2 regions of the Succinispira mobilis DSM 6222 genome follow, and region 1 is predicted to be linked to the other one. Evidence: a T-box and tRNA genes for the amino acid it is inferred to sense, from the RefSeq annotation. Region 1 holds a T-box; the other holds one or more tRNA genes.
The links. A T-box is a leader RNA that pairs with one kind of tRNA and senses whether it is charged. The one in region 1 lies ahead of thrS (threonine--tRNA ligase), so its partner is inferred to be a tRNA-Thr.
Positions count from the first base shown of each region.

Region 1 (6,669 bases):
AAGCTGCAGAACAAGGCCAAGTTGAAGCACAATTAATTTTAGCTAATTTATATGCCAGTGGACAATATGTAGTTGCCGATCAAGAACAAGCCAAAAATTGGTATGAACAGGCTGCTGCTCAAGGAAATGGCCTAGCTCAGTACAGTTTGGGGGAAATTTACCGGAGTGAGGGAAAATATGAGGAGGCAGCTAATTACTATCAACTAGCAGTTGAGCAGAATCATTCTGCGGCAATGTATAGTTTAGCTAGAATTTTAGAAGAAACTAACACTGGTGAAAAAAGTATAAATCGTATTTTGCAGTTATATGAGCGTGCAGGTAAAAATGGTAACGTTTTAGCGATTTCTCGTTTAGGCAGAATATTTGAGCAAGGCAAATTGGTTAAGGCGAATTTTTCTCGAGCTTTAGCTTACTATGAGCAAGCTGCAGAAATGGGTTTAGCAGAGGTTCAATATCATTTGGCCAATATTTATGAACAAGGTAGAAAAGTGAAGTCTGACTATAAAAAAGCATTGAAATTGTATTTAGCTGCTGCAGAACAAAACTATGCTCCGGCTCAATTTGCATTATGCTTAATATATGCTTCTGGTAGAGGTGTAAAAAAAGATATACAACAAGCTATGTATTTTCTAGTTAATTCCGCACAAAATTCTTATCCGATTGCTCAATTTAGATTGGCAGAATTGTATGAAGAAGGTAGCATTTTACTACAAGACTATGAAAAAGCTTTATTTTGGTATTTAGAAGCGGCTAAACAAGGTTTTGTGGATGCAGAATTTCAAATTGGATTATTGTATGAAAATGGTAAAGGGGTTCAACAAGATTACAAAGCCGCGGCATATTGGTATAAACGTGCGGCTATGCAAAACAATGTATATGCACAAGCGAAATTAGGTCATATGTATGAGGTTGGGTTAGGATTAGAAAAAAATATTAATCAGGCTATGTTTTGGTATAATCAAGTTGAAAGACAAGGTCAAATTAGATAAGGAGCGATTGTCTATATGCGGCTACGAAAAATAGGTTTGCTGCTTGTTTGTATATTTGGATTGACTTTTCAAGGAATTTGTTATGCAAGTTATGCAGATGATTATGAATATTTGTTAAAGAAAATGATTTTGCCGGGGGAAAAAGTTCAAGCAACTAGAGATATCGAATCGTTTACCGATATTTATGGAGATATAACAGATAATGCCACTTTTAAAGGCCGTTTAAAAAATTTAACCTTTGATGCTTATTCTGAAAAAGGGGTTATGCAGACAATTTTGGTTGTTTTTGATGATTATGATCCGGATTACACTCCTTCCGTAGTAAGGGTGTTAAATAAAAAATTTGGAAAAGCTAAAACGGAAAATACTTATTTAGGGGTATTTGAGTGGGAATACAAAATTGATAAAGTTATTTATAAGGTAAGTTTTTTTGAAAGTGCAGGACTGCTTGAAATTAAAAAGTAATGATATTGACTTTGTAAAAACATTAGAGTATAATCCATAAATATAGTTTAATAAATAAAAACAAAGATGAGGAAGAATTGGCTATAACTATTTTTTAAAGAGACCGTTGGCGTGGCTGAAAACAATGGATAAATAGAGTTGATTTACCACCTCGGAGTTGTTGACGAATGTGCTGGAGCACTAAGTTATACCGTTTAGGCTGGCGTTACTAGCTACTAGAGTGAGTATTGGTTTTTCAATACTAACAAGGGTGGAACCGCGATAATCTCGTCCCTTTTTGGGATGAGATTTTTTTATTTTAATTAAATATATTATATAAGGAGTGCTTAATATGGCTATGATTACAATTACTTTCCCGAATGAAGCAACTAGAGAATATCCAAAAGGTGTAAAGCTGTCTGAAATTGCGGCGTCTATTGCACCTAGATTGGCAAAAACAGCTTTAGTAGGTATTGTTAATGGGGAAAAATTAGATATGACGCGTGAAGTTCACGAAGATGCACGAATTGCATTTTTATTAGGGACAGATGATGAAGGATTGCATGTATTGCGGCATAGCACAGCGCATTTATTGGCTCATGCGATAAAACGCTTATATCCAGAAGCGAAGTTTGGGATAGGACCAGCGATTGCTAATGGATTTTATTATGATATCGATTGCCCAGAAGTGTTTACTCCAGAGAGTTTGCAAAAACTCGAAAAGGAAATGCAAAAAATAGTTAGTGAAGATATTCCCTTAGAGAGAATTGAAGTTAGTCGTGAAGAAGCTTTAAAAATGTTTACAGAAGCTGGGGAAATTTACAAAGTTGAAATAATCAATGAATTACCAGCAGATTCAATTATTACAATTTATCGTGAAGGCGAATTTATAGACCTGTGCATGGGACCACATGTTCCTAGTACAAGTAAAATAAAAGCATTTAAGCTACAAAGTGTTGCTGGAGCATACTGGCGTGGTAGTGAAAAAAATAAAATGTTGCAAAGAATTTATGGTTTAGCATTTAACAGCAAGCCTGAATTAGAAGCCCATGTAAAAATGTTAGAAGAGGCAGCTAAACGAGATCATCGCAAATTAGGTAAAGAGCTAGAACTATTTACCTTAGAAGAAGAAGGCCCAGGATTTCCATTTTTCCATCCAAACGGGATGGCAATAAGAAATGAATTAGAGAATTTTTGGCGTCAACTGCATTTTAAATTTAAATATCAAGAAATTAAAACTCCGGTTATTTTATCAAGACATCTTTGGGAACAATCTGGACATTGGGATCATTATCGTAATAATATGTATTTTACTCAAATAGACGGGGAAGACTATGCTGTAAAACCAATGAATTGTCCGGGCAGTATTTTAGTCTATAAAGCGAAACCACATAGCTATAAAGAATTTCCAATGCGTACTTGTGAATTGGGCTTAGTACACAGACATGAACTGTCTGGCGCGCTACATGGTTTGATGCGTGTTCGCTCCTTTACACAAGATGATGCTCATATTTTTATGCTTACTGAGCAAATAAAAGACGAAATACAAGGTGTAATTCATCTATTTGATACTGTTTACAGCGTTTTTGGTTTGAAATATCACGCGGAATTAAGCACTAAGCCTGAAAAAGCTATGGGCAATGATGAAGTTTGGGAAGTTGCCACTAATGCATTAAAAGATGCTTTAGAAGATTATGGAATGCCATATAAAATTAACCCTGGAGATGGAGCTTTTTATGGACCTAAAATCGACTTTCACCTAACAGATTCTATTGGTCGAACTTGGCAATGTGGTACAATACAATTAGATATGTTGTTACCAGAAAAATTTGATTTGAATTATGTTGGTGAAGATGGACAAAAACATCGTCCAGTAATGATTCATCGCGTGGTTTATGGTAGCATTGAAAGATTTATTGGGATACTAATCGAACATTATGCTGGAGCTTTTCCAGTATGGTTGGCGCCTATTCAAGTTCGTATTTTGCCGATTACAACAAAACATGTCGAATTTGCACAAACATTTAATGAAAAACTTTTTGAATTAGGTGTAAGAACTTATGTTGATGATCGTAATGAAAAAATTGGCTATAAAATTCGTGAAGCACAAGTTCAAAAAACCCCTTATACGCTTGTTATTGGTGATAAAGAAATAGAAACTAATTCTGTTGCAGTTCGGAAACGTGGCGAAGGAGATTTAGGAAGTCAAGGGATTGATAATTTTATTGAAATGTTGATGGCAGAAATTAAGGAGAAAAAGTAATTTATATGAGAAAAAAAATAATTTATATTTTTTTACTAAGTTTGGCATTGCTTTTGGCAGGTTGTTCATCGTCTGACGATAAACAAAAAACTAAAGAAGTAAGTAAAGTAAATCCTACGGCAGTTTTTGAAACGAATTTGGGCAATTTCACAGTAGAATTATATCAAGATAAAGCTCCAACAACAGTAGACAACTTCATAAAACTAGCAGAAAAAAAGTTTTATGATGCAACTATTTTTCATCGAGTTATAGATGGATTTATGATTCAAGGTGGCGATCCGAATGGAGATGGTACTGGTGGTCCAGGTTACTCTATAAGAGATGAGTTTCATAAGGACTTAAAGCATAGTGAAGTAGGGATTTTATCAATGGCAAATGCTGGTCCTAATACCGGAGGCTCACAGTTTTTTATTACTGTTGCGCCTACTCCGTGGTTGGACAATCATCATACGATTTTTGGTAAGGTTATAAGTGGTATGGATGTAGTTATGAAAATTAGCAAAGTTAAAACAAATCCAAGTGATAAACCTTTAGAAAAAGTGGTAGTTAAAACAATAAGAATTCAAAAATTGAAAAGTTCAAAGTAACTATTGACAAGACAAATTACATGGGTTATACTATCAGAGTAAATAATAAAGTAGAAGTTACGCTTCTCACCTAACTATTAAGTAGTTTGGGTTAATACATCAATTGTGGTTGTATTAAGCGGGTGAAGTGTTTTCACCCGCTTTTATATATTTTAGGAGGTGATTTCTTATTAGCAAGGAAGATTTGCGTATTAATGAGGAAATTCGTGCTCGTGAGGTTCGGGTCAATACAGATGACGGTGAACAATTAGGAGTAATGAATGTCAAAGATGCTTTGAAGTTAGCACAAGAGAAACAATTAGATTTGGTAGAAATAGTACCAAATGCCAAACCACCAGTTTGTAAAATTATGGACTATGGTAAGTATCGCTATGAACAACAAAAGAGAGATAAAGAAACTCGTAAAAAACAAAAAACCTTTAGTATTAAAGAAGTTAAGTTAAGACCGAATATTGAGGAACATGACTTTGAAGTTAAAGCCAAAGGTGCGATACGCTTTTTGGAAGATGGTGACAAGGTTAAGTTTACAATTATGTTTAGAGGTCGTGAGTTATCTCACCCTGAGTTGGGCGCAAAATTGTTGACAGCTATGGCAACAAAACTCAAAGATATTGCAAATGTTGAACGAGAGGCAAAACTTGAGGGCAAAAACATGATTATGATTTTAGCACCAAAAGTTAATAAATAAAAGGAGGAACAGTCATGCCAAAAATTAAAACACGCAGAAGCGCTGCTAAACGCTTTAAAGTTACTGGAGCTGGTAACTTCAAACGTGCAAAAGCTTTCAAACAACATATTTTAGAAAAAAAATCACCAGCTCGTAAAAGAGGGTTGCGTAAAGCTGCACTTGTAAGCAAATCAGACTTAGATCGCGTAACAAAAATGTTACCGTACGCATAATTAATTTTCTTAAGGAGGATATAACATGGCAAGAGTTAAAAAAGGTGTTACTGCACATAGACGTCATAAAAAAATATTAAAATTAGCACGTGGTTACCGTGGTAGCAAAAGCAAGTTATTTAAAAAAGCTAATGAAACGGTAATGAAAGCATTATACTATGCACGTCGTGACCGTAGAGCGAAAAAAGGTGAATTCCGTAGATTATGGATCACTCGTATTAATGCAGCTGCGCGTATGAATGGTGTAAGTTATAGCCGTTTGATGAGTGGTTTACGTGTAGCAGGAATTGCTATTGACCGTAAAGTGTTATCTGACATGGCAATACATGATATGCCTGCATTTGCAAAATTAGCAGAGATTGCTAAATCTGCGAAATAAATTCCAGGGTTTCAACTGAAATTTTAAATAAATAAAAAGTGTAGTGTCCCCGAAAGTTAGACCTAAAATCTAACGAGTGAGGGGCACTACACTTTTTTGACTTTCACTATGGTAAAACATCTTATGATGAATTTGGACATCAATTAGAGGAAGAATTTAATACAGATAAGTTGAAAAGACTGTTTGAAATTAAGCAAAAAATTTCAACAGTCTTTTGATTCTTTCTATTATTCTTTAATTTTTTGCAAATATCGATAGATAGTTGTTTCAGAAACTTTCATACGTTGTGCTAATTCAGGTAATCCGCCTTTTAAAAGAAATAGACCATGATCATTAAGTTTTTTGACAACATCCATTTTTTCTTTAAGCGACATTCGCTCAGGAGAAACTGGAAATTCCGCTAGCACTTTATCAATAATAGCTTGCAGAACATCGTCAATAGTAGCATGTAAGTTTTCAAATACTTCTACCGTAGCCTCTAAAGCACTAAGTTGTGTATCGTTATTGATGCTATTTGTAATGGAAGGATTTTCGCTAGCGGTAAAATTGCTTATAAAATTATCCAAGTACTGACGTGTATCAAGGAGTTTTGTTGCATCCATATTTATACAGAGAACTCCTTCAATTTGGCCTTTTTCGTTTTTTATAAAATAACTAGAAGATCTAGTCAAATTATCATTTTTTAAGCGACCTTTGTAATTTGCTATATAATTTTTGTCGTTAGAAAGGCCCTCTTTTAAAATTTTTAAGGCTAAGTCTGTGACCGATCCACCTACTTCGCGACCACTTATATGATTATTTCCAATAGCAATAATCGAATTGTTTGGATTGCTTACATCATGTAAAACTATTTCAAAATTTGGGCCTAGGGCTTTGGCTAAGAAATCTACTAGGGGAATATACTTTTCTATCTCGCGCATATTAACCTCCTGAAATTGTATTAATGCAGTGAAAAACAAAAATTTAATATATGGCATAAATATAATAACATATGTCTATAATTTCTAAAAGTCCTAGAGATAAAAAATTATCATGGTGAAAAAAAACTATTGACAAATTCCTGAAGAATTTAGTAAACTTAGCACAAGCTGAAAGTTTTTTATTAGA
Region 1 is NZ_KB913028.1:1,307,691-1,314,359, reverse strand. It holds gene SUCMO_RS0106265 (tetratricopeptide repeat protein) at 1-989, shown strand, start outside; gene SUCMO_RS0106260 (hypothetical protein) at 1,005-1,454, shown strand; T-box leader at 1,509-1,732, shown strand; gene thrS (threonine--tRNA ligase) at 1,786-3,696, shown strand; gene SUCMO_RS0106250 (peptidylprolyl isomerase) at 3,702-4,283, shown strand; ribosomal protein L20 leader region at 4,326-4,438, shown strand; gene infC (translation initiation factor IF-3) at 4,468-4,971, shown strand; gene rpmI (50S ribosomal protein L35) at 4,986-5,183, shown strand; gene rplT (50S ribosomal protein L20) at 5,209-5,562, shown strand; gene SUCMO_RS0106230 (helix-turn-helix transcriptional regulator) at 5,790-6,482, opposite strand.

Region 2 (6,669 bases), 390 kb from region 1:
CTTTGACTCTAAACTTTGTATATTACAGTGGTCGAGCAGAATTGCCAATTTTTGCTGAAGCAACTCAAGCTGATGCTAAAAAGGTAGGCTTTGACATTAAATTAAAAAATGTTGACTACAATGTTCTTGACGGTATGGGGCAACGCGGTGAATTTGACCTAATAATTTCTAATATAATTACTGCTAACACTGGTGATCCTGAAATATATATGAATTGGTATTGGAAGACAAATATTAACGGTAGCAACCCACAAAATGGCGCAGGCTACAGCAATCCTAAATATGATGCCTTAAGCGATAGCTTATCGATCGAATTCGATGCAGCCAAAAGAAAAGATTTAATTATAAGTATGGAGCAAATTCTTATGGATGATGCCGCTGCAATTTTCTTTGGCTATCCTAAGACTAATATGATTAACAGTACTAATATCGTTGGCGCTGAAATTTTACCTGCTGATTACTATTGGATCACTAAAGACATAAAACCAGCAAAATAATTTATATTACCATTTACGAAAGGATAATTATAAAACTATGTTATTAAAAATTTCGGATTTAGATATTAGCTATAACGGTAATGCAACTGTTAAAAATGTTAATCTTGAACTGCAAGAGCAGGAAGTTATTGCCATAGTTGGCGAGAGCGGTAGTGGGAAAACAACCTTGATTAGAGCGATCATGTCTTGCCTGCCTACAGCAGCAACAGTTACAAACGGTTCCATCTTGTTTAACGGCGTTGATATTCTAAAAAACACGCCTAAACAAAATCGTGCCCTCTGTGGCCATGATATTTCCATGATTTTTCAAGATACAGGTAATATGATTAATCCTATTCGTAAAATAGGTACTCAATACATAGACTATATTTTAAATCATGCTCCTAATCTAGATAAAAATCAAGCTTATACAATAGCTACAGAAATGCTTCTTAAAGTGCATTTACCTAATCCTGAGAATATAATGTCTTCTTACCCGTTTGAGTTATCTGGAGGAATGCGCCAACGTGTGGGCATTGCTATGTCACTTACCTTTAATCCCAAAATACTATTAGCCGACGAGCCAACTAGCGCTCTGGATGTTACTACCCAAGCCCAAATAGTTCGGCAAATGATGGATATAAAGAAAGAATTCAGTACCGCCATAATAATTGTTACGCATAATATCGGGGTCGCTTCTTTTATGGCCGATAAAATTATCGTAATGAAAAATGGAGTTATTGTTGAAAGTGGTTCCTGCGAGCAAGTAATAAAAAACCCTCAACATGAATACACGCAAAAACTTTTAGATTCAGTAATTGAAATTGGAGGAAAACGTTTTGTCTAATACAATTTTAGAGATAAAAGGTTTAACCAAAAAGTTCTTAAATGAGCAAGGTCAAACACTTACTGCTTGTAATAACATTTCCCTAACAGCGACCAAAGGGCAAACTTTAGGCATTGTTGGCGAAAGTGGTTGCGGTAAAACTACTTTAATGCGCACTCTTACCCAAATATTTCCAGCCAATGGCGGCGAAATCATCTTAGATGGTGTTAATATCTTAAACTTAAGCGGTGAAGCCGCAAGGCAATCTCGTCGCAAACTACAGATGGTATTTCAAGATCCTTCATCTTCTTTCAACCCTAAAATGAAAGTAAAAGATATTATTTGTGAGCCTTTGTTGAATTTTAATTTAATTAAAAAAGCTGATGTTGACAACAAAGCTAGCGAGTTATTGACTTTAGTTGAGCTTCCACCTGACTTTAAAGACCGCTATCCTCATAGCATGAGTGGCGGACAACGCCAACGTCTCGGTATAGCTCGTGCTTTATCGCTAGAGCCAGAAATTATAATTTTTGATGAAGCGACTTCAGCTCTAGATGTTTCTGTACAAAATACAATTTGTGAGTTACTAGCAAAATTGCAACGTGAAAAACAGCTAACCTATTTGTTTATTTGCCATGATCTAGCTTTAGTAAATAGCTTTTCTCATAAAATAGCGGTAATGTATTTAGGCAATATTGTAGAAATGCTCGATAACACAAAATATGAACTATCGGCAGATGCTCTACATCCTTATACTAAAGCCTTGATAAAATCTGTTTTTACTTCTAACACCAAAATAATTGAACCCCTGGAAGGTGATATCCCTAGTCCTATAGATTTACCTAAAGGCTGTCCTTTCCAAAGTCGTTGTGCCATTGCCCAAGAAATTTGCAGTAGCGAACCACCTGTTTTAAAGCAAATTAAAGTTGGGCATCAAGCTGCTTGCCATTTAATTTAACCTACTTCTTCAACTTTAAAATATTGTCTTTTAAAAAAACTATTTGCTTATTTTCAATTGCTCATAATGCTAAAATACAACAGGGTTATCATGTAATGATACCCTGTTGTATTTTTTTGCTACAAAGTGTCTAGCCTTGATTTTTTTCAACTTAAAAAATTAAACTTATTACTTTTCATTAGCTAAATGATTCAGTTGCTCTGTTAAACTATGAATTTCTTCAATGCTAGCGGTTACTTCTTGAATTGCCGCCGCTTGTTGTTCTACCGTCGAAGATGTTTCGTTACCCATAACTACAGTTTTAGTTACAGAATCCCGAATCACAGTGGTAAACTCTTTTATTTTACCTACTGTTTGCTTAGAATCTTCGGCTAATTTACGAATTTCTTGTGCAACAACACTAAACCCTAAACCAGCTTCTCCGGCCCTAGCTGCTTCTATCGCTGCATTTAATCCTAATAATCGAGTTTGATCCGCAATCTCTTTAATCAAATCCATTACTTGATTAATTTGTGCTGTAACTACATCTACATTTTTTATTTCCGAATTCAATTTGTTTTGATTTTCGCTAACCGTTCCTGCAGAAGCTGCCATTTCTTCCATGGTTGAGGATATTTGCGCAATTCCATCATTTAAGACATCAGATATTGACTGTAATTTGCGTTGCTGGTAAGCACTTTTAGACATATTATTAGCGACTATAAATAATACATTAGCCGCAGCTTCAATCCCCTCTTTAGACAACTTACGAATATCTTGCACCGATTTTACATATTCCTCTTCATTTACACCTATTTCTTTAGCAATTCTACGATATTTCGCTTCGTCGGGTAATTCTGTTAGCACTTGCCCCCCTAAAATAGTACCAATTTGTCTTCCTTCTAATAAAATCGGAGCAGCAAAATCAATCAAACCCGCGTGACATTCATATACTACAGGTCGACCTAAACGAGCAGCTTCTTCTCCACCTTTTTTATGTGAAGCCGCACAACGCTTATCTCCGCAATCCGTAGAATGAGTATGATCGCAAAATCTTGTATAGCTACTTGGCTTAGTTACAGGATTGCCATCTGTATCAACAGTTACACTAGCAAGTCCAACCCCCTTAGCAAAATCATCTTGAAATCTTTGCAAAAACTCCAAATCAATTACATCTGTCAATTTAATGTTTTGCAAATCTTGAATATTTTTTGTTTTTGAATTTTGCATCATACTCTTTGCACTCCTCTTATTTTTTATAGCTAAAAACACTTTTTTTGTGTTTTAGTTACTTTGAAAATAAATCTTTCTGTTTCGGATTTTGAAATGTAGGCGTTTTAAAAAACATAAGTCTTTTCAGTAAGTACCAACTAACTAATTTGTTGTCAATATTTTAATTAATTGTAGCATATTCCGAAAAATGAAACAATACTTCTAGTAACAAGCCTTATATCAATCATAATAATTTATTTAACTATTTAAACCGATTTAGCCTATTTATAAAAATCATCTTCCCCTTATATTCCTTACTCTTTTACAAAAAACTCCATTTTCATTCTAAAAGCATTTTTTTCTTATGTTTCTCTATTTCTTGCCCCTGTGTTAATATAGTATCCTTTACAACAAACTTGACCTTTCCCATATTTGTACTTTATTTTCAACTATCGCTATTGTATAGCTTTAAGATTTTCGGAACCATGTGCACAATCCATGGTTTTCTATACACAAAAAAGAAAAAAGTCTGTATATCACTATACAGACTTTACTTACTTGGAGCTACTGACGGGAATTGAACCTGCGACCTGCTGATTACGAATCAGCTGCTCTACCAACTGAGCTACAGTAGCAAAATAATTGCAGTATTATTATCCACCTAAATTAAATTTCAGTCAAGTGTTTTATAAAAATTCATTTAATCTTTCATTATCGGAATAACCGCTGCATAAATTATATCTTCGCGCTTGTAGGCCTCATCTTCAGCTAAAACAAAAGCTTGTCCACAAACTTTTCCATCACATTTCTCTACTAAGCGCTTCATAGCCGCTAAAGAGGCTCCAGAACTAACAACATCGTCTACAATTAGAACTTTTTTCTCTGCCAATAAGATTTTTTTCTCTAAATCGAACCAAAGTTTTTGTTGCTTTCCCGTAGTTATCGTTTGCACACTTTCCGATATTGCCTGTGGATTATACAACTTTTGCTCTTTCCGGAATATCACCACATCTTTGTCGAACCTCTCTGCTAATGCAAAAGCTAATGGTATTCCTTTACTTTCCGAAGAAGCAATAACATCAAAATCACCTGCTATTTTTTCCTTAATTTTTGCACTTAAAGCATTCACAGCTGAAACTAACATCTTCCTATCAGACATAGTATCAAATAAAGCTATTTTCACCCCTGGACTAACTTCGATTATTGGTAATATATATTTTGTTTGGTCTAAAATTATTTCATAACCTTTTTGCATTGGTCCTCCACTTTATTACTTTTTTCACGAAAAAAATTATACCATATTTTTAATCATTCTTGTAGTTTACATGATATTTTTCTGCAAGTTCCGCTAATTTTTCACCGCTTAACCTATATACTGTCCATTCGTCCATTGCTTTAGCGCCCATTTGGTAATAAAATTCAAGCGAATTTTTATTCCAATCTAAACACCACCACTCCAGACGACCACAATTACGTTTAATGGCTAGCTCTGCTAAATAAGCTAACATTATTTTCCCTAAGCCTTTGCCACGCACTTCAGGGCGAATATATAGATCTTCTAAATATATTCCTGCTTTACCCAAAAATGTAGAGAAATTGTGAAAAAATAAGGCAAAAGCTACTGGTTCACCTAAGTATTCGCCAATTATTACTTCAGCTTGTTTTTTCACAAAAAGAGAATCATACAGTATTTCTTCCGTAGCCACAACCTCTGCTAGCAACTTTTCGTAGCCAGCCAGCTCTTTTATTAATTCTAAAATCAATTTATTATCCGCTGCCTGTGCAAAGCGTATCTTAAAATTTTTATTTATTTGTTCACACATATTTTAATCTATCCTTTATTTTCTAATAACTTTTAATAAATTTTCGCTAATTTATTGAATGCCCTAATAGTATATCATAATCATTGCTTGTTACTATGCCTATTTACTCCCAGCTTACTACCACTATTGCACCCACTCTGCACCCATTGATACACGGCTTTTTGCACGCGGGTTGCACGCATGACCTGCGGTTTTTTCGAGCAACAAAATAAAAAAAGCCTACACATTAGCTGTATAGGCTGAATTTACTTGGAGCGGGTGGCGAGATTCGAACTCGTGACCCACGGCTTGGGAATGCGGGAATTGGATTTGGTGTCTTTTGCTGTTAATGATGCGGAGCCTTAAAATACAAGGCTTCGCGCTATTAACATTTGGTGTTTGTTAGTTATATTTTGTAGTATTTGGTGAAAAATAAGCCACTAATAAGCCACTAAAAACGTATATGTATGCTGCTTTACTCTCAGACAAGATAGGGCAACTCACCCGCCGCCTTGTTTAGTCCGGATAGATCACTTCATCCCGGCTAATTCCATTTAACTTCTTGGCAAGGTAATGCGCCAAGCCGCAAAGGGCCTACTTCAAGATTGCCCAAGTTAGTAATTTGAGCGATAGGCTCATACTGACGGACAACCTTAGCCAAAATGACTTAAGCCAACTTGATCTTTGGCTTGCGCACTGAGTTCTCCGCTCCTTGTTTATTTCGGGTTATAACTAAAACGATTTAACCGTAGAACGCTAACCATACTTCATCAGTTAGTGTTGGTGAAAATACATCATGCCGCCCATAAGGCTTAAAGGTGTAACACCGTGCACGATGGTTGACGAGCCTGCGGAAAAGCTGGGGTTTTGGCAATTCCATACTGTAACATCTTGCACGCTGGTATACTACTTTTACTTAGTGGCGTGGTCAAGATGTGGTCATATTTCTTTTGAGAGAACACAAGTGAGATGAAATCTGCTCAGTCGATACTAATGCCTGAACAGTAATGACTATAGCTCTTAATCCGTCCGCTGGAATCGAACTTGTGCACCCGGCTCCGGCCGACTCGGCCCTACCCACCTATAGACCCTCGTAGTTGCTGCACTCGCGGCACTTTTTTTGCCCAAAAACTCCTGTTAACACGCTGTTCCAGTTAAGAAAATCATAACCAACTTTTTGCCAATTTCCAAGGCTTCCTATACATTAAAACTGTGTTAAATAGCCTTAGATTACATCAGGATAGGCTACTACTTGTTTCCACTCTTGAAGAACGGTTGATGCTATTTCGTATGTGAGTTTTTCTCCATTCTTGAAGGTAAAAACTACTTCTGCCTTATCCGCTGATTTTATCAGATTTACCAGTCGCTTTACCTTTACGTCATTTTCATTGTCGTAAACTTCTACTCTCGCTTCGG
Region 2 is NZ_KB913028.1:1,699,270-1,705,938, forward strand. It holds gene SUCMO_RS0108015 (ABC transporter substrate-binding protein) at 1-497, shown strand, start outside; gene SUCMO_RS0108020 (ABC transporter ATP-binding protein) at 535-1,323, shown strand; gene SUCMO_RS0108025 (oligopeptide/dipeptide ABC transporter ATP-binding protein) at 1,316-2,260, shown strand; gene SUCMO_RS0108030 (PocR ligand-binding domain-containing protein) at 2,429-3,472, opposite strand; tRNA gene SUCMO_RS0108035 (tRNA-Thr) at 4,011-4,086, opposite strand; gene SUCMO_RS0108040 (phosphoribosyltransferase family protein) at 4,152-4,706, opposite strand; gene SUCMO_RS0108045 (GNAT family N-acetyltransferase) at 4,756-5,274, opposite strand; gene SUCMO_RS0108050 (hypothetical protein) at 6,479-6,669, opposite strand, start outside.
Region 2: it encodes a tRNA-Thr, which carries the amino acid that the T-box ahead of thrS (threonine--tRNA ligase) is inferred to sense. The anticodon was not compared.